One region of the Nostoc sp. FACHB-888 genome, then DNA from elsewhere that is predicted to be linked to it. Evidence: riboswitches for the same ligand, from Rfam matches in the RefSeq annotation. Region 1 holds a riboswitch; the other holds the start of a gene.

Region 1 (10,680 bases):
GACGACAAAATACAGAAATTTTTGGAATGGTTAAACAATAAATCTACATCTGTGAAGGCATCATACAAATCAGCTGCTATTCGCTCTTTCTACTTTAGTCTTGAACTATGTTTTTACTTTAAGTTTGAAATTGATGGCGATCTTATGTACTGCCACCTATGTCATAGTCTTGATTCCAGGATTCCGCACTATCTTACGATTGATCTTGAAGCCGATCTAGTGCAACATCTCATGAATCTTGAGAAGCCTTTATTTTTTGATTTGCTTCTTGGTGTTGGCACAAATTATATTTTTGCCTATACCCTCGATAGTGAACTGGCTCCTGAACTCAGGGAGATATTACGAAATACATGCCTTCCCTCAAGATATAAAGCAACGTATGAAAGAAGAGCTAAAGGCATATATAACCCTGGCTACAAATTCCTTTGGGGTTCAACAAACAAAATTATACATATTGTAAACAAATATTGTAATATCTGTCATGATTGGGGATTTGATGTTGAGCAAAAAGAAAAACTTGAAAAATATTACAACGTTAACACGTTGTTAGTAGATTGTTTAAATTCTAGTTGTGTATCGAGTGATGATTTAAGAGAGGAAATTGAGGAAATATTATTATTACCGATCGCGGAACTCGAAAAACGCAAACGTGCAACATCCGAATAGAAGGATGTCTGACGACAAGGCGCTTTGCCTCTACGCTTACAATTTAGCTATGAGCATATTATCCTAAATCTTTCAGCACGTTTAATTATGACTGACGTGAACCCCGATCGCATAACTGGAACTATTACGATCACAGTGCTGCCTCAAGACAATGGACAGTATGTTTGTCAGATGTCACTGTCTCCAAGCGATTTTACCAAAGAGGATATACAGTGCTATGGTCAAACAAAGGAACACGCGATCGCCATCGCCTTAGAACAACTTGCCGATGAGTATCGCCGAATAGCGGAAGAACGACAAAATATAGATTGGGACACAGTAGAGCTATCAGACACTGGAGAACCAATTGCCAAACATTACCATGTAATTCTGCACTACGAACGCATTGCTGAGGAAGAATCGAAGTTTGAGGCAATGCACAATACAATCATGGGAAATACGGTGGTGGAGAATGCCAAGATTACCGTGATTGAGATTGATCCAGAGATACCAATTGATCCATTAACGCGATCGTGGGATTGATTAGGCTAGTAAAATCATCAAAATATAGCTCTTTCAAGTCTTTATACCAATTCTGTATGAAGATGCACATAATCAGTCCTCCCTTCACAAGGGGGGACGGCGTAGCCGGGGGGTAAATATATGCAGCTTCACAAAGAAACGGTATTAGTACTATTGCGATCGCTTCCTTAACTAAAGGTAACTGTTGTATTTCTGGACATAAACCAGCACGACTTAGCAACTCCTACTGTTGAGTACACAAATTCTACTGACAAAATCCATCATCTGTAGGTGAGAACAGCTAGTGGAGATGGTTGCTCCCAATGCAGAAGTTATATAGTTTAAACTTGAATTTTTACTTGGAGAATTAATTGCTGCTACCCCATATTTAAAAACTCCACTACCAAAAGAAAACATTGCAAAATCCCTTGGTATAGCTATAGATATAGTTTGCGATAGAAATATAGCTGGGTTTGCCCGTCTACTTGGACTACCAAAAAATACGGTATGGACGTAGAAAACTGGAAAAGCTTTACCCCAGATTGATGTCCTCCTCAGAATTTGCGGTTTTCTGGGAATCACCTTATTAGATTTCCTCGCATCAGAAAATATTGATACTTCTGTGAAGAGAATCACAAACCAATCTCAAAAGCGATCGCTTCATCCACCGTATCCAAAATCTCAGTAATACGCTGTTGTTCTGGTAAAACTGGTAATGGAATCAGAAAATTGACTACATCATCTCTAGTAATATTGGGATCTTTGCGTGTACTTAGTTCGCGCAACTTGACATCAGGAATCCGATTTTTACCGGCTTGACGATTAAAATCAATATGTTTTAATACACCTGTCAGTGCTTCGTTACTTTCCTCAAATGCCGTCAAAGCTTCATTTAGTGTAACCAGACCCAAAAGTTGCCAAGAACCCATAAGTTTGCCGCAGTACTTTTCAACCATAAAGTTGCCGTTGCGGCAAACTTATGCTTGAAGTCACATGAACAGCGACATTCAATTTGTAAATGTACATGGACGTAACTGGATTCGAACCAGTGACCTCTACGATGTCAACGTAGCGCTCTAACCAACTGAGCTATACGTCCTTAACTACACGATTTATCATCTTAGCATACATTTGTCTAATATGCACAAAATAAAAGGCGCAAATTAGGCAAACTCTGCAATTTGATTCTGAATCAATATATTCGTAAGAGTCCCTAGCCTCTGCCATTAAGCCTTCTTGGGGTACTAGACGACAAAATTAAATTAACGATTGAATGTTAATTAGCTTAGAACTGTACTGTAGTTAATAAGCGATCGCTCCTGAGCAATTTTTGGTCATATCCTTTTCCTTGATACCCTAGTGTATGATCGATAAGGTTATTCGGTTCTGGTGGGGAGCAGCTACCAGAGGTAACGGGGAAAGTTCGGTGCAAATCCGGCGCTGTCCCGCAACTGTAAACCAATTTGAGATGTAATCTAAAATCCCAAATAGAGTGAGTCAGGATGCCCGCCGAAATAGATTAATTAGTTCCACAAATCTGCGAGGTACAGATGACTACTATTGTAAATATTTCTCCAACTAGTCCCTTGGGTGTTGCTGACCATACTTTATTTGTTTGCAAAACTTGTGCTAGCGTTTGGCAAGATGGAAAACGCTTAGGTGAAAGTGGCGGTCAAAAACTTCTATCCCAACTTCAGCAGCTTGCACAAGATTGGGACTTACGAGATAAATTCCCAATTCAAGAAGTTGAATGCATGAGTGCTTGTAATCGTTCCTGTGTAGTCGCCTTTGCTGCCAAAGGCAAATTAACATATTTGTTTGGTGATTTAGCTGTTGATGGTAGTGCATCTGCGGTATTAGAATGTGCTAGTCAGTACTATGTCAAAGCAGATGGTTTATTGCCTTGGTCAGAGCGTCCAGAAGCCCTGAAAAAAGGCATTTTGGCAAAGATTCCACCTTTATCTCAATGATGCGCGTTTTGATACTGGGTGGAACGGGAGATGCCGCAGAATTAGCTGCCCAAGTAGCGAATATCCAAGGGTTAGAAGCAATCACATCTTTAGCTGGCCGCACCCGTGAACCATCAGCTCCGTTGGGTGATTTACGGGTTGGAGGCTTCGGTGGTGTGGCTGGATTGGCTAGTTATCTGCGAGTAATGCAAATCGACTTATTAATTGATGCAACCCATCCTTTCGCTACTCAGATTTCTTTCAATGCAGCAGATGCTGCAACCGAAGTGGGAGTACCCCATTTGATGTTAATACGCCCCCCTTGGGAAAAAGAAAGTGGCGATCGCTGGATTGAAGTTGACACTATTGAAACCGCAGCAGCATCTCTGGAAAACCAGGCACAGCGGGTATTTTTGACAGTTGGAAGGCAAGAACTCGCCGCCTTTGCTCACTGCGAGAAAATTTGGTTTCTGATGCGGATGATTGACCCTCCTACAGATGATGCTTTAGTGCCACCAGGAGTAATATTGTGCGATCGCGGGCCCTTTACCCTCAATAATGAAAGGCAAATCCTGATTCATAACAAGATTGATACCATCGTAAGTAAAAATAGCGGTGGCGATGCAACAAAGCCCAAGATTATTGCAGCGCGAGAACTGGGCGTAAACGTTGTTATGGTAAATCGTCCAGCCATACCGCCAGGTGAGCAAGTTACTGATGTTGATGGTGCTTTGGCATGGCTATTTGACAAGTTGCGCGACTAGTGGAAAAGGCAAAAGCCACCGCTCAGACTTTTAAAAGTGCTAAAATTTACCCTTGGGAACTGACCCTTCAATTCCCTCAACATACCAATCCATCGCCAGTTGTTCCTGATCATCCAAAACCTTACCCTTTGGTATTCGCACCACCCCTTTTTGGTCTTTCACCGGGCCATCAAAAGGATGTGCAGTACCCTGAATAAACTCATCCCGCTTCGCATTCACCAGTTGTTGCACATCCGCCGGAATTACCTGATTCATTGGGGAAATATCTACCATTCCTTGAGCAATGCCATCCCAAACCTCTTGGGACTTCCAAGTATTACTCATTACAGCCAAGGCTTTATCTGTATAGAATTTGCCCCATCTGTTAATAGCTGATGTCAGGTGGGCTTTTTGACCAAACTTACTCATATCAGTGTTGTAGCCAAAAGCATAAATGCCTTTTTCCTGTGCCAATTGGACAACAGCACCAGAACCGATATGCTGCGTCAGTACATCCGCACCTAAATTGACCAAAGCTTGAGCCGCTTCTCTTTCTTTAGCTGGATCGTACCAACTTTCTACCCAAAGTACTCTAACTTTTGCTTGGGGATTTGTTAACCTTACTCCTTGAGTAAATGCACTGATTCCCCGAATCACTTCTGGAATTGGGTATGCGCCAATAAAACCAATTACATTTGATTTTGTCATCTTGCCAGCAATCATACCGGTTAAGTAACGCGGTTCTTCAAAGCGCCCTAGATAAGTGCCAACATTGGCAGCACGTTTGTATCCTCTACAGTGTTCAAAGGCAACATCACCAAAGTCTTTGGCAACTTTAATTGTTGGGTTCATGTACCCAAAGGAAGTTGTAAAAATCAACTTGTTACCATCTAATGCGAGTTGGCGAATTACCCTTTCAGCTTCAACACCTTCGTTGACATTTTCCACAAAGGTAGTTTTTACCTTATCTTGAAGATTGGCTTCCATGTCTCTGCGACCTAAATCATGGGCATAAGTCCAGCCAAAATCGCCTACATAATCGGCATAAACAAATCCCACCTTTAGAGGTTCGTTTACCGCTACAGGCGACGCTGAGGGAGATACCTCACCCTGCAATTTGGAATTTTTGCCTTGAGAGCAACTATTTAAGGCAAAGCTAGATCCTGCTAAAGTGACATACTTTAGAAAATTCCGACGATCCATATTTTATTAATAGGTTTACCCATTAAAAAGATTTTTATGATTGCTGGTAATGGCAGACACGGTTTAGATTAGCTATTTACTTAATTTTAACTTTTTATTTCTGCCGTCAACTTACTTAATAAAGAAGTCAAATGATGGTAATATTATAGACAATCAAAACTCTTTTTCAGAAAGCAGATATTTAAAGCCAGTTTTTGATAAAAGTGCGATCGCAGGATAATTAAGAAAAGCCTGAAAACTTCTTATTTTAGATAATTCGCATCACGATGCATTTATACAGTGCGTAAGTACTAGGTATAATGCCATTCACGTTAAGTTGATACCTATGACAGATGTGCGCCCCTATCTTCGCAAAGCGTCCCGCAGGGATGGGATGCTTTTTACTGGAAGTCTCTTATTTCGAGAAAGTTTCCTTAGAGGTCGTTTGAAAAGTGTTTCGCTGTGATAGGCACTTTTAGATCCCCCCTAACTCACCTTTTTTAGAGGGGAACCGGAGTTAAAGTCCCCCTTTTTAAGGCGAGCCACTCTTATTGCATCTGGCGTGGATTTAGAGGTATCTAAAACCTTTTATACCGACAACAGGACTTTTCAAACAACCTCTTAGCGATTTGCTACCAATTTTTGAGCAATTTTTTGCTTAAATAGACGATAAAAAAACAATGGATTACCAATAATATAACGATCCCATAGACGAGTAGGTTCAGTAACTAGGCGTGTTAACCACTCGAAGCCATTATTCGTCAGCCACTCGGGGCCACGATATGTAGAGTTAGTATAAAAATCTAGACACGCGCCTAAAGGTAAAAATACACGAGCTTCAATTTTATTGAAGTTATCTAAAATCCACCTTTCTTGTAATGGCATACCAAAACCAATATATAAAATATCTGGTCGAAAATTATTAATTTTTTCTATTATTAAATCATTCTCTTTTCCTGATTTATCAAAGTAACCATGATGTCCGCCTATCCGAAGGTTAGGTGCAATTGATACTAACTTTGTAATTGCTTCATCGACTACCCCGGGTTTTCCAGCTAATAAAAATAATGAGATATTTTCTTTTTCACATTTCAATGCTAAATCTTCTATATAATCTGGTGCTGTCATGCGATGTGCAGAATCCAGAGAATAACCACTTAAGTTAGCCGCTAACAATACACCAAATCCATCGCAAAATACTAAATCTGCGTTATTTAAAAAGTCTCGATACCAAGGCTTTTCATAAGCAAAATTCATTGCTCTAATATTTACATTTTCTACAATTGTCTTTTTGGGGGTTTTGACTGATTCTACTAAATAATCGATTAGTTCTTGTACTTTAACTTTATGGAATCTTGTATCAAACAACTTGATTTCAGGGAAAGTTTTTGTATCCATTGTTATTTCCTTTTTGTTTACTTTAGACAAACTTATGGGCAATCAATTATCTTCAGAATATGGCTTTCAACCTACGACTGATGCATAAATGTATTTTAAGGATGCAAGATAATTGTTGATATCTAAGTGTTTAACACTAACCCGTGCATTATTTCCTAGAGATATTCTCAAATTTTTATCTGCAATTAAAGATTGCATTGCCTCTGACAACTGTTGAATATTACCCGGATTAAGTAATAAACCATTCTGGTTTTGAGTAACTACTTCGGGTATCCCTCCTACTTTAGTAGTTATGACAGCTAAACCCCAACTCATTGCTTCTAGTAGCGCCATCGGCAAACCTTCGTTGTAAGAAGGTAAAACAAATACATCAGCTTTACCTAAAAGCTCGTCGCGTTTTTCTTTGTCTACCCAATCAAGGATAGTGATGTGGTCAACAAGATTTAGAGTTTGAATCAAACTACGAGCTTTTTCTACATCTCCATCCCCTGCCATAGTCAACTTTGCTTTACTTTTCTCTTCGGCAGGTATAGAAGCGAATGCGTTAATTAAATCAAATGCACCTTTGCGCTGACCAATGCGCCCTAAAAATAAGAAAAATACCTCGTTGGAATCTACATACTGTGGAATTTGGGCGGGAATTCTTACCGCGTTAGGTAGAACAATAACTTGCTCTGGCTTCAAACCAAGATTTTCGATATAAAATTTTTTCCAGCTATCTGATAAAACAATAAAACGGGTACATTTACTAAAAGACCAACTGAGCCATTTCTGAAGCAATTGGGGAAGCTCAGAGTAAAACAAATGAAAGTCAGCACTATGAGCATGAATAATTAGCGGTTTTTTAAATAGCCAACAAATAAGACTAGTGATTGAGTGACGAAAAGCGCTACCTCTCTCTGAAACATGAACGTGAATTAGGTCGGCTTTATTATTTAATAAGTTCCAAAATAACTCCCCTATTGCCTGCACAAACACTAATACTTTTTGGGGAGCAGAGCCATTGGGTAAAGTAGTTATATGTGTAAATTTAATATCAGAAGTAGCTTCAGTGGCTTCTTCAAGGATGAGCTTTTGCACGGAAACTATTCCACCTTGCCGCTCCAAGCTTTCGCCTAACATAGTAATCTTTATAGGACTCATAACAAAAGAGCTTATTTAGGGTAGATAAATTCATCAAATATTTATGTACAGCACATTCTACTTAAACTATGATTAAGTTATGTATTTGTCAATGATAGTCATTAAGAGCTTTAGTGTAATAAAGATTACCATGTCGCAAAGGCCGGGCTAAACGTTGTTTACCCGTGGCGTGTACTTTATTCTTAAAACTGATTGAATTATCTGTTGACAGGGCGGAAAACTAATGAACTTATTTGAGCTTTTAGCAGGGGAAGACAATCATCCTGCCCTAGTTACGCCGTCTGAGCGATCGCTAACCTATAAGCAATTGCGCGAGAATATTGTTGGACTGGTATCGCAACTCAACAGCTTTGGATTAAAACGAGGCGAACGCATTGCCATTGCCATGACTAACGGTTCACCAATGGCTATTACCTTTTTGGCTGCCGCCCTGTGTGGCACTGCTGCACCCTTAAATCCCAAATACAAACAAGAAGAATTTACCTTCTACTACGAAGATATCCAAGCAAAAGCACTGATTACGCTATCTGAGTCGCCAAAAGCAGCTATTGCCGCCGTCACACCCGACATGATGCTGATTAATGCCAAGGTAAATACTGACGGTACACTGAGTTTTGAATTAGTCAAAGAGAAACTTCCCGCTTGCTCCCAGCTAAAATCTCCCTTGCCTCAGTCTGATGATCTGGCGATGATTCTCCACACTAGCGGCACCACCAGCCGTCCCAAACGTGTGCCGATTCGTCATCGTAACTTAATCGCCTCAGCTAACAACATCATTGGTGCTTACTCACTCACAGCAGATGACACTACACTTTGCCTAATGCCCCTGTTCCACATTCACGGTTTGGTGGGATGTTTGCTGTCAACTCTCGCATCAGGCGGCACATTAATTTGTCCCAATGGTTTTAATGCCCTGGAGTTTTGGAAATTGGTAGATATCTACAAACCTACCTGGTACTCCGCAGCGCCAACCATGCACCAGACAATTTTAGCCCGCGCTAGCCGCAACACAGAAATTGTCAAAGCCAACCGTTTTCGTTTTATTCGCTCTAGTAGCGCTCCCTTGCCACCGATTATTATTGAACAACTAGAGGCAACTCTTAATGCTCCCGTCGTGGAATCTTACAGTATGACTGAAGCATCTCACTTAATGACCACCAACCCCCTACCGCCAAAAGTGCGGAAACCGGGTACTGTCGGTTATGGCTTCGGTGTGGAAGTCGGCATTATGGACTCTGAAGGCAATTTATTATCTCAGCGAAGCTTGGGCGAGGTGGTGGTAAAAGCACCCAATGTTATAGATGGCTACGAAAACAACCCGGAAGCTAACGCCACAGCTTTTGTAAACGGTTGGTTCCGCACAGGGGATCAGGGTACATTGGATGCAGACGGCTACCTCCGCTTGACTGGACGCATTAAAGAATTGATTAATCGGGGTGGGGAAAAAATTTCTCCTTTAGAAGTGGATGATGTTTTGCTGCGCCATCCCGCCGTCGCTGAAGCTTTAGCTTTTGCTGTCCCCCACAAATCTTTAGGAGAAGATATCCATGCTGCTGTTGTCCTCAAAGCAGAAGCTGGTGAAAAAGAACTTTTAACTCACTGTTCAACCATGCTGGCAGACTTCAAAGTTCCTAAACAAATTCACATTTTGGAGCAACTACCTCGTGGTGCTACTGGGAAACTGCAACGGTTAGCTATGGCGAAATTGCTTAACATAAGCTAAATCAGCGATACACTAAGGAAAATTCCTTGAGGAAGCTTTGATGGCACGGTCAAACGGGGTTAAAACTGAAATGTCTGCACAGGAATTACCTACAATTTCAGATGAAGATACAGAGACAATTGAAGATTCGCCGGAAGTAGTAGAGGATATCCAGGATATTGACGACATCTTGAACTCACTCAAAACCTTACTGAGTAGCCTAGAAAAGCTCCAAAAAGTCCGGCAAGAAGTGGGCGATATCAAACCGTTAATCGGGCGGATGCTTGATGGTGAACTGGTTGCTGGTGAAGAACTTGAGCAACTTAAGACAGGTGTGAGCAGTCTTTCTCGCCTTGTTCGGGCTTATAATGACCATCAAATAGCGTTAGCTAAAGCGCAATCTGCGAGAAACTTGCTAGATCAAGTCCTTAAAGAGCGTAAAGCTAATTGAAACAAGAAGCGATCGCATTTTTTGAAAGATGCGATCGTTGTAAATTAAAGGTGTAACTCAAACTAGCGGCCATCCCGATGAAGCCTTTACAAGACTGCACCACTGTTATCGGTTGTCACGCTTGGGGACAAACGCCAGATGAGGCCCGCCCATGCTGAACTTGTCTATGTTTTTGAAATGATTCAGGAAGAATAGGAAGAACAAGGACTTTCTCTACCCGAAGACGTTGAACTAGTTAATAACCTAAAATAGGTTATGATGACGAAAGTCTAGTATTAGTTGCAAGGTAGGTATAGTAATGAAGACTAATAGAGAGAATCTACCCTTAGATCAGATTCTCTTAGAGGATAGCTTACAACTGCTTAGTAATCTGCCAGATGAATGTGTTGACTTAGTTGTATCCTCTCCACCTTATAATCTAGGCAAAGAATACGAATCAAGGCAGGCTCTTGAGATTTATTTGGCAGAACAAACAGCTGTTCTACTTGAATGTAGCCGGATTCTTAAAAATACAGGTTCGCTATTTTGGCAAGTTGGTGCTTTTTCTGACCGAGGAATGCTGATTCCTCTGGATATTCGCTTTTTTCCGATTTTAGAGTCATGCAGATTAATTCCTCGCAACCGAATTATATGGGCTAGGCAACATGGTCTTCATGCCCAGAAAAAGTTTTCTTGTAGACATGAAACTATTCTTTGGTTTACTAAATCTGATAATTATAAATTTAATCTAGATGCTATTAGAGTTCCGCAAAAGTATCAAAATAAGAAACATTATCGAGGAAATCGGAAGGGGGAACTTTCATGCAATCCAGAAGGTAAAAATCCTGGTGATATTTGGCTATTTCGGAATGTTAAACATAATCATGAAGAACAAACTATACATCCCTGCCAATTTCCAGAAGACTTGATAGCTAGAATTATATTAGCTACAACCAACAAAAATGA
Region 2 (10,680 bases), on a different contig from region 1:
CTGTGAGTGCATTTACTGCTGTCTTTGATGAGTTATATGCAAGAAGCTTAAAATCAGCGAAATCATAATTTGGATCAGAGTTCTGAGTCAGAGAACCTAAACCACTTGATAAATTAACTATTCGCCCTGCTGTTGACTTCTTTAAGAGTGGCAGCATCGCTTTTGTAACTGCAAACACTCCAAATACATTGGTTTCATAAGTGTGTCGCAGTGTTTCAATATCAACTTGACTCGGTGGAAGGCGATCGCCATCACTTATTATCCCAGCATTGTTCACAAGGATATCAAGTTTTCCAAATTGGCTCTCAATTTGTTTAGCCGCAGAATCGATTGTTTTTTGGCTGGTGACATCAAGTTGAACTGATCGGGCATCGATTTCATTTAAACGAAGTTTATTCGCCGCTTCTTCACCACGTTTTATATCTCTTGCACCAACAAGAACAGTAGCGCCTCTAGAACCTAGTTGGCATGCAATCTCATACCCGATACCTTTGTTTGCACCAGTGATTAGCGCAACTTTGCCTTTTAAATCTTCTGACATATTACTTCTCTATTTTGATAAACACTGACAACTGTTCTATCTTCGAGCAAGCCTAATACACTGTGCCGGAAGACAAGGGATTTGAGTCACTTGTTAATGGAGATAGTAGCTGGATTTACGCCGTGCTGTATTAATATATAAGTAGTATGTATCAACACAAGCTTCAGGATTTAGTAATCCTACATAAGTAGTGATTTGCTGTTGTGTTTTTTCCAGTAGTCATTCACACTTCAGATAGCGGTTGAGAAAATATTTGCAACCTAAACTAACAATTGACTCAAAAATTCTTGGAGATATATAAATATGCAAACCAAACAGCTCGGTAATTCGGAGCTTCACATTACCCCAATTGGCTTTGGAGCCTGGGCGATCGGTGGAAGTGGATGGGCTTTTGGTTGGGGAGCGCAGGATGACCAGGAATCGATTGAAGCGATCGCTCGCGCTCTGGATCTGGGCGTTAATTGGATTGACACAGCAGCTATCTATGGTCTGGGACATTCGGAGGAAGTTGTTGCCAAGTCCCTCAAAGGTCGATCTAATCGCCCCTACATTTTCACTAAATGTTCAATGATCTGGGATGAAAAGCGCGAAATTGGTCGCAGCCTGAAAGCGGATTCTGTGCGGCGAGAAGTTGAAGCCAGTTTGCGCCGACTTGACATTGAAACCATTGATCTCTACCAAATCCATTGGCCTAACCCAGAGTCAGAAATTGAAGAAGGCTGGACGACTCTTGCCAAGCTCAAGGATGAGGGCAAGGTTCGTTATATCGGGGTTTCAAACTTCAACGTAGAACAGTTGAAACGTATCCAAAAGATTGCACCAGTTACCTCATTGCAACCGCCTTATTCACTGGTTAAGCGCGATGTCGAAAACGAAATTTTGCCTTTTTGTCAGGAAAACAACATAGGTGTGATTGTTTATTCACCTATGCAATCTGGCTTGCTTACAGGAAAGATGACATCTGAGCGGGTTGCCAATTTACCAGATGATGATTGGCGCAGGAATAGCAGTGAATTTCAGGAGCCACGTCTATCTCGTAACCTGAAGTTGGTGGAGGTGTTGCAGCATATTGGTGAGCAACACCATCGCTCCCCCGGTGAAGTAGCGATCGCTTGGACTTTAAATAATCCGGCGGTGACAGGTGCGATCGTTGGCGCACGCAATCCCAAGCAGGTGGAAGGAATCATCCCTGCTGGGGAATTTCGCCTTAATCAGCAGGAGCTAGATCAGATTGGCGCTTTCGTGCGCGAGAATCCATAAAAGAGGTTTTGCGTAAGCTTTGAATAGTAGCGATCGCATGTTTCGCCACAATATCAATTTCCTCTTGGGTATTAAACCGTCCAATCCCAAACCGCACTGAGGCATAAGCTAGCTGTTGGGGGTTTCCCAGTGCTGTCAGAACATGGGAGGGTGCTGTACTTGTTGATGAGCAAGCAGAACCAGAAGAAATCGCCATTACTGGCTGCAATCCTAGCAAAAGTGCAGCTCCATCCACACCCTCAACGCTGATATTCAAGTTTCCCGCCAATCGCTCTTGAGCGTGTCCGTTGAGATGAATTCCTTCAATTTGGGAAAGCTGTTCCCACAAGCTTTGCCTTAACTGGGTAAGGCGTTGGTTTTCTGTTGCTTGTTCAGCCAAGGCCATTTCTACAGCCTTCCCAAAGCCGACAATTTGCGGTGTATACAATGTCCCAGATCGCATCCCTCGTTCATGTCCGCCACCGTGCTGCTGGGGAGCTAGTTGCACTCTGGGGTTACACCTGCGGACGTACAGCGCCCCAATTCCCTTTGGGCCATATACTTTGTGTGCGGTTAGCGACATCAAGTCAATTTTCATCGCTTGCACATCTAGGGGAATTTTACCAATAGCTTGGGCTGCATCGGTGTGGAAAATGATGTTGTAAGCATGGCACATTTCCCCAATTTCTGCTAATGGCTGCAACACACCAATTTCATTATTTGCAGCCATTACCGACACCAAAATCGTCTCAGGACGGAAAGCTTTTTTTAACTCACTTAAATCAATCAATCCATCTTTTTTAACTGGTAAAATAGTAATTTCAAAACCGAGAGTTTTTAAATAATTACAAGGGTCAATTACTGCACTATGTTCAGTGGCAACAGTAATAATATGCTGACCTTTTTTAAAATAAGCTTCAGCAACACCTTTAATAGCTAAATTATTCGCTTCTGTCGCACCACTGGTAAAAACAATTTCTTCAGGAGTGGCGTTAATTGCTCCTGCTAAAATCTCTCGCGTTTGCTTAACAGCAGCTTCTGCTTCCCAACCGTAAACATGACCGATACTAGATGGGTTGCCAAACTTTTCTGTGAAGTAGGGGAGCATTGCTGCTAATACCCGTTCATCTAGGGCTGTAGTAGCGTGGCAATCAAGGTATATAGGACGAATAGACATAATTATTAACTCAAACTTTGACTCAAATTTTTTAATACACTCAGAACCTGATACAGTTCACTTTCTCGTTTTAAAAGTGTAAATTGGTCAGACATAGCATACTTTGGCTGATTCTCTTTAGCAAGTTTCAGGAAAATAAAATCACTACCATTTGTTACTAATCCAAAAGTAGGTTTGTCTTGACTAGGATTAGCCAACATATAAACAAGTGCTTGAGGTACGGCTTCTAAAAGAGAAAAGCTAGACCTTTTAGATTCAATTACTAACAACCAGAATTGTTCTTGAATAACTAAAACATCAATTCTACCTCTAATGATTTCTCCTTCATCTTCCGCAGAAATTTCTATTGATTCCTCACCTCTCATATAAAAAGGCTCATCATAAAATCCAGCTAAATTGAGTAAAGGAGATAAAAGTACTAATTTTACCGTTTCTTCTGACAAAGGAGGACGCTTGACTAAGCGGAGGAAATGAAGTTTTATTTTGTCTAAATCTTGCTTTTCTAAATCTGTAATTTCCGGTAAAGTATCGAACCACTCTGTAAAAAAATCCTCACTTTCAGTTTGTTGCAGACCAAATCTTGCTTCTAAATCAGCATGGCTGACATTATGAGCTTGAATGACTTGAACCATATTAGTTTTAACTGGCGAAAAGTTTAATTTCTTACTTCAATGATAGCATTAACAGTTTCCAGATAAATTTAATGACCAGAGTAGCATTTTTGTATTAACCCTCTCTCAATCTACTTTTTTATGGAAAAATACTTCCTAGTTGATTTCTTGAGTACTTGAAAGTAAGATCAAAATATTGTTAATGACAATAATATATAAACAAATGCATAAAAAGTATTAGTGTAAAACAAGATTACAAACGGAATGAAAGTAGTTGCAATTGCAAAAACTATTATGAAAGCAGCGAAGGTAGTTCGATAACTTTCGATTAGTTTAGTTTCTTTTTCAAGATTAAAATTAAAAACCTTGGAATAATCTGCTTCGTTTAGCTGCTTCCTAATTTCTTCCTCATAGCCCTAGAGATTATCTGCAAATAAAATAATGAAAGATTGCTTAATTAGGTTCCAGAATCCAATGATTGCAACAACTAGTAATAAACTCAAAAAACCTAAAAATAGAATTCCACTTTGATCAATCTTTGGGTTTGCTAAGACGATTGCATCTACAATTGGTTTCCAAAGAGCTATAGTTGCAACAATTACTCCCATTAACTTCAAATCTTCAAAGGCACTTTTGATATATTCTTCAGCTTTCTCACTTAATCGAACATACTCTTTATAGAGATACTCTAACCTTGAATTAGAATCCATACGAACCTCCTAGACATGTGAACTCAATTCTATGAATTCAAATACTTAATCGCAAGGTTATAGCAAAAAAAACACGCAGCAGCAACTAGTCTTTCATATAGCTGCTAATTCCCGTAATTTAGTTAAAACTGCCAGAGCATGACCTTTGGTTTTCACATTCGGCCAAGCATAGACAATAATTTTATCAGGTGAAATTAAAAAAGTTGAACGAGCAACACCCATATATTCTTTGCCCATAAATTTTTTTAAGCGCCAAGCACCATAGGCTTCTGTCAAAATATGTTCTGGGTCACTCAAGAGGGTGATTGACAAGTTATGTTTGCTGATAAATTTACAATGGGACTTACCCAAATCGGGACTCACGCCTAAGATTTTCGCTCCTAGTGCGCTGAAGTCTTGATACAACTCGGTGAAATCTTTCGCTTCGGTGGTACAACCGGGTGTGTCATCTTTGGGGTAGAAGTAGAGAATAACCCATTGACTGCTGAGGTCGTCGAGAGTGACTGAATTGCCATTTTGGTCAGGAGTGGAGAAATCTGGTGCTGGTTGTCCGACTTGGGGAATGTTGCTCATGATGGGTGTGTGAGAGATTGGAATCGCTTTAGAATTGTACATATATTGAGCGATGCCTGCGGCAGGCTATGCCTACCCACCCATTTATATTTGCTTACAATGTCTAAAGATATGCAACGCGAATTTACCAACCGCGATCAGTTGGTAGCATACCTCCGCGAACAATTCCCAGATGCGGCGCAACGCGATCGCCACATCAGTGAAACCGTGGGGGGACGCAAAGCGGCACAAAAAGTACTGCAAAAAATCGATGCAGTAAGCTACGCGCAAACACGAAATTTTTTTGCAGGTGCAGTCACGCGACTTTCACCTTACATTCGCTATGGCGTTTTGAGTTTGCGAGAAATTCGAGATTATGTCCTTGAACGGGTACAGCACCAAAATGATGCTACGAAATTAATTAACGAATTAGGCTGGCGCGACTACTGGCAAAGGTTATATGTCAAGTTAGGAGATGGAATCTGGAAAGACCAGGAAGAGTACAAAACTGGTTACACTGTGGCTGAATATGCACCCGAATTGCCGCAAGATATCAGACAAGGAACCACAGGTAGAGTTTGCATCGACAGTTTTAGCCGTGACTTGAAAGAAACTGGCTATCTACATAACCACGCCCGAATGTGGCTAGCAGCTTACATTGTCCATTGGCTGCGTATTCGTTGGCAAGCAGGAGCCAAATGGTTTCTCGAACACCTTTTAGATGGAGATCCTGCTAGTAATAATATGTCATGGCAATGGGTTGCTAGCACCTTTAGTCAGAAACCGTATTTTTTCAACCGTGAAAATTTAGAACGTTACACCAAAGGCATTTATTGCCAGAAATGTCCGCTTTACGGTCATTGTGATTTTGAAGGCAGCTATGAAGAATTAGAACAGCGACTTTTTCCTAAAGGGGAATTTAGCAAACAAGCCAATAGCCAAAGTTGGCAGCGTGGAAAGAGTAAGGTAAAAGACCAAAAAAGATGAATAAACCAATTGTTTGGATACATGGAGATTGCCTCAGTCCATACAACCCTGTACTACAAAAATATCCCGATGCGCCAGCTATCTGGGTTTGGGATGAGGCATTGATAAAGGAATGGCAACTAAGTCTCAAACGCATCGCTTTTATCTACGAATGCTTGCTGGATTTACCCGTTGTTATCCGTCGTGGCGATGTGGCACAAGAAATTTTAGCTTTTGCTCAAGAACATGATGCAAATTTAGTTATCACAGCTAACAGTCCCAGTCCCCGATTTAATGATATCTGCAATCAAATGGAGGGTTCTATAGCAGTGGAAGTGCTAGAAGTAGAACCATTTTTTGACTATGATGGCTATATTGACCTCAAGCGGTTCTCGCGCTATTGGAAAGTCGCTCAAAATTATGTTTTTCGTTCAAATTTGTCCCCCTCAGACTCAGAAAAAGACAGTTTTGTGTAGTAAAACCAGGGAGAATTCTTTTTATTAAACTAATTGGGCGGTTACTACATAAGTAAGTTGTTGAACTCACGTCTTGAGGCGCGGATAAGTTGATTCAAAATATGAAGCATTAAATATTCTGACTACGCTCTCGTGCTAAATTACTAAAGCTTGGAGTTGGGAAACTCCGGTGAAATTCCGGGACTGTGCCGCAGCTGTGATGGGATCACCCAAGTCAGAATGCCAACTCTCAAGATGTCAGAGAAGACACACTCACCATCTACTCCCTGCGTTGCACGGGGAAGGAGTTCCAAGTTTGATTTCTGAATTTGCCACTTGTCCTGGCTTGTTTTATGCTACACCCGCCGCCGATGGTATATTATCTCGCATTAGAATACCAGGTGGAATTATTAGTAGTCAGCAGTGCCGTGCGATCGCAGATATAGCAGAACAGCACGGTGGCGGCTATGTAGATGTGACTAATCGAGCTAATCTACAAGTCCGTGAAATCCGCACGGGGATAAATGTTGAGGTTCTGAAACATCTACAGGATATGGGACTAGGTTCTCGTAATCCTGTTGTAGACCAGATCCGTAATATTATGACCAGCCCAACTGCTGGTATCGACCCGCTAGAATTAATCGACACCCGCCCTTTTGTCCAAGATTGGGATAATTATATTGCTCGACATCCGGCGCTTTCGGAACTGTCGGCAAAATTTAGCGTTTGCTTTGATGGTGGTGGGATAATTCGGGTGTGCGATCGCTTGAATGATATCCTATTTGCTGCTGTCTTAGTTGACGGTAATGTTTACTTCCGCCTTTATCTCAGTGTCGGCGCAAAGAGGCAACCGCCCAGCGATATGGGAATTTTGTTACCACCAGAGAAATGTTTGCCCGTCTTGGCAGCTTTGGCAGAGGTCTATCTAGCTCATAGTAATACTACAAGTAAGCGTCGGCTACGTCTCTTAGAGTTATTGAATACTTTAGGTGATGAAAATTATCTCCAGGAAGTTCAGCAGCGTCTACCTTTTTCTCTTTTATGTAGTGACCTAAGCCCCAACCTATTAGGAAAGGGGGAGGAATTCTCTACTTTTTTGCAAGGAGAAGGAAAGTATCAGCATATTGGCATCCATCCCCAACGTCAGAAAGGCTTATTTTATCTTGGTGTCGTCTTACCCCTTGGACGATTGGAGAGTAACCAGATGCGGAATTTAGCAGATTTAGCAACGAAATACGGTAGCGGCACTCTTCGATTAACCCCCTGGCAAAATCTGCTGATAACAGATATTCCTCAGCAATGGGTTGGTGATGTCCTGCGAGAAATTGCTTTCTTAGGATTAAATGCCTCAGCAACCAACATCAAGAGTGCATTAGTTGCGTGTTCTGGCAAAAAAGGTTGTGCCGCTTCTGCCACGGACACTAAAAGTCATGCCTTGGCATTAGGAGAGTATCTTGAAACTCGCCTCACTCTGGATTGCCCAGTTAATATCCACTTTAGCGGCTGCGAAAAATCCTGCGCCCAGCATAGCAAGAGTGATATTACTCTGCTTGGTGTCAGCATTAAGGGTGACAATGGAACTGTGGAGGGCTATCACGTTTATGTTGGTGACAGTAAGGAGAAATTCGGACGTGAACTATATCAAAATGTAACTTTTGCCGAACTACCGACATTAATAGAGCGGATGCTAGATGTATATAAAATTCAACGCCTAAATTCTGATGAGTCCTTTGGGGAATTTGCTAATCGATATGCGATCGCCCAATTACAGCAGTTATTTAATATTATTCCTAAATCATTTGTAAATAACAAGATTCCCAACTTTCTAGAGAAGTCGGCAATCTAAGCCTTTCGATTTTCATTCCAAAATCTAAAATCCCAAATCGAATGCCCGACTATATCCGAGATGCCAACGAAATTTACCGCAATTCTTTTGCAATCATCCGATCAGAAGCAAACCTAGATGTGCTGCCGCCAGATGTAGCAAAAGTGGCTGTGCGTCTCATTCATGCCTGTGGAATGACGGATATTGTCACTGACTTGGGATATTCACCAACAGCAGTGCAATCCGCAAGGGCAGCACTAGCAGCAGGAGCTACAATTCTGTGCGATTGCCGGATGGTTGCTGATGGCGTTACCAGGCGGCGGTTGTCTGCAAATAATCAAGTTATCTGTACCCTCAACGAGCCGGAAGTGCCAGGAATTGCACAGCGTCTGGGTACTACAAGGTCGGCGGCAGCTTTAGAATTATGGCGATCGCACCTCGAAGGATCGGTGATTGCAATCGGTAATGCGCCCACAGCACTATTCCGGCTATTAGAAATGCTCGATGAAGGAGCTACTAAACCCGCGATTATCTTAGGCTTTCCAGTGGGGTTTGTCGGTGCAGCCGAATCGAAAGCAGCACTGGCAGCAGATAGCAGAAATGTACCATTTTTAACCTTACATGGTCGGCGCGGTGGAAGTGCGATCGCAGCCGCAGCAGTTAACGCCCTGGCAACGGAGGAAGAATGAATATGAAAACTAAAGGTCGTCTTTATGGAATTGGTGTCGGCCCAGGCGATCCCGAACTATTGACTCTGAAAGCGCTGCGCCTATTACGTGCGGCTCCTGTGGTAGCTTATCAATCAGCCACAGATAAAGAAAGTATTGCTAGAGCGATAGTGGCGCAGTATCTTCCTGGTAATCAAATTGAGGTGCTATTTCACCTCCCCCGCGCTTTGGAGCCAGAAAAGGCAAAGTCTATTTATGATAAGGAAGTTGAACCAATCGCCGACCATTTAGCAGCAGGTCGAGATGTTGTAGTACTGTGTGAGGGAGATCCATTTTTCTACGGCTCGTTCATGTACCTGTTCACACGCTTATCTGATCAGTATGTAACAGAAGTTGTCCCTGGAGTTTCTTCACTGATGGCTTGTCCGGTAGCCTTAGGTGTACCTTTCACCTATTACACTGATATTCTCACAGTATTACCTGCTCCATTGCCAGCAGAAGAACTAACTACACATCTACTGATGACTGATGCAGCAGCAATTATGAAGTTAGGTCGTCACTTTACCAAAGTACGAGATATCCTCCATAAATTAGGGCTAGCATCACGGGCAAGATATATTGAACGGGCATCAACGACACAGCAACGCATCCTCCCCTTGGATGAAGTTGATCCAGCCGAAGTACCCTATTTCTCAATGATTGTGATCCCAACTAAGAATCGGCTTTGAAGCAATACACTTGGCTTAAGATTTGATCCTCCCTAAGCTTGCTAAAAAAGGGGGAACTAAGCCCTTTTTTAAATGAGTTGGGGGGATCGAAAATCTCTGAACACACTTAACTGATCGATTCATCTTTACAAACGTTGTAGCAGGCTCAAACCGTGGGTATCAGTACCACAGGTATTGAAAAGAAAATATTCATCAGCCAACTTTTGCACTTGTTCTGATTCTAATACGCTGGGTTTCCAAGGGTTAGGGTTATTGTAGGCGTAGAAAGTTTCCACACCATCGATGCCCTTTTGGGAAGCAGCTGGAATTAAGTCAAAATGCGATCGCTTGTAACGAGCTGGATGAGCTAGAACTGCTAATCCCCCGGCTTCATGAATAGCAGCAATCACGTTACTTGCTTGATATTCTTGACCTGTAGTCGTCCTTCTTTGTAGATAAGGCTTCATACTAGGGTGTTCTGGTGTAAAAGCGTAAGCCAAAATGTGAACTTCTATATCCAAAAGGTTGGCATTAATTTCTACACCACTCCATAGGTAAGGAGTGCTTGCACCAGGATTATTCCATTTCCAGTCTTCTAACCAAGCAAATGATGCTTGATAGCCGATAATACTATGATGATCAGTAATGGCTAACCCTTTTAGACCAATAGCGATCGCTTGCTCCATCAATGCACTCGGCTGCAACCTGCCATCCGAGTAGACAGTGTGCATATGAAAGTTGAATAATCTTGGACAACTTTGTGCATCAATGTTCTGGAATACTTGCTTCAAAAGTTCTGTGGAAGCAGTAGTTCGGGCCAAATTTACAGCCATAACCCCCTCTGAACAAAAATATATCTTTTTAACACACTAAAACGGCACATCTACAGATGAGAAAGATTCAGCACTAAAAATTAGTATTGGCTGCTACTTTCTCAGCTTTCTCAGCAAATTTTTCAATATGTTAAGACTACGTTAGCAAATCTTAACCTCAGTAGTCATGCGTATTTTGGACTACATCAATTTTAGGTGGTAATAAATAATGCATATAAAGTTTTATAAATACACCTATACAATTTTTGCTAAATGACTTATTTTCAAGGGCTTGATAGAATAATTTTCTTTAATACCCCTGGAATAAAAGTATATTTTACGTATATAAAATTACATACCTCAGTGATTTCACTAATTTCATCTAATTTAGTTTAGCGTAGGCGTAGCCCACCGCAG

Evidence for each region. Region 1 has a riboswitch for cobalamin ahead of H6G26_RS11245 (DUF1636 family protein). Riboswitches for the same ligand answer to the same signal wherever they lie in the genome.
Region 2: another riboswitch for cobalamin. It lies ahead of cobG (precorrin-3B synthase); the one in region 1 lies ahead of H6G26_RS11245 (DUF1636 family protein).

What each region holds. Positions count from the first base shown of each region.
Region 1 covers NZ_JACJQM010000014.1:839-11,518, forward strand. The annotation lists gene H6G26_RS11225 (hypothetical protein) at 1-666, shown strand, start outside; gene H6G26_RS11230 (hypothetical protein) at 754-1,188, shown strand; gene H6G26_RS11235 (restriction endonuclease subunit S) at 1,800-2,123, opposite strand; tRNA gene H6G26_RS11240 (tRNA-Val) at 2,193-2,266, opposite strand; cobalamin riboswitch at 2,532-2,696, shown strand; gene H6G26_RS11245 (DUF1636 family protein) at 2,718-3,137, shown strand; gene H6G26_RS11250 (cobalt-precorrin-6A reductase) at 3,137-3,880, shown strand; gene H6G26_RS11255 (BMP family ABC transporter substrate-binding protein) at 3,920-5,062, opposite strand; gene H6G26_RS11260 (WecB/TagA/CpsF family glycosyltransferase) at 5,663-6,439, opposite strand; gene H6G26_RS11265 (glycosyltransferase family 4 protein) at 6,506-7,582, opposite strand; gene H6G26_RS11270 (acyl--CoA ligase) at 7,806-9,305, shown strand; gene H6G26_RS11275 (hypothetical protein) at 9,346-9,735, shown strand; gene H6G26_RS11280 (site-specific DNA-methyltransferase) at 10,034-10,680, shown strand, end outside.
Region 2 covers NZ_JACJQM010000025.1:53,150-63,829, reverse strand. The annotation lists gene H6G26_RS17425 (SDR family oxidoreductase) at 1-541, opposite strand, end outside; gene H6G26_RS17420 (aldo/keto reductase) at 845-1,801, shown strand; gene H6G26_RS17415 (IscS subfamily cysteine desulfurase) at 1,749-2,957, opposite strand; gene H6G26_RS17410 (restriction endonuclease subunit R) at 2,963-3,589, opposite strand; gene H6G26_RS17405 (hypothetical protein) at 3,985-4,278, opposite strand; gene bcp (thioredoxin-dependent thiol peroxidase) at 4,372-4,851, opposite strand; gene H6G26_RS17395 (FAD-binding domain-containing protein) at 4,951-5,817, shown strand; gene H6G26_RS17390 (hypothetical protein) at 5,814-6,272, shown strand; cobalamin riboswitch at 6,386-6,518, shown strand; gene cobG (precorrin-3B synthase) at 6,568-8,097, shown strand; gene H6G26_RS17380 (precorrin-8X methylmutase) at 8,139-8,765, shown strand; gene H6G26_RS17375 (precorrin-2 C(20)-methyltransferase) at 8,768-9,472, shown strand; gene H6G26_RS17370 (PHP domain-containing protein) at 9,598-10,284, opposite strand.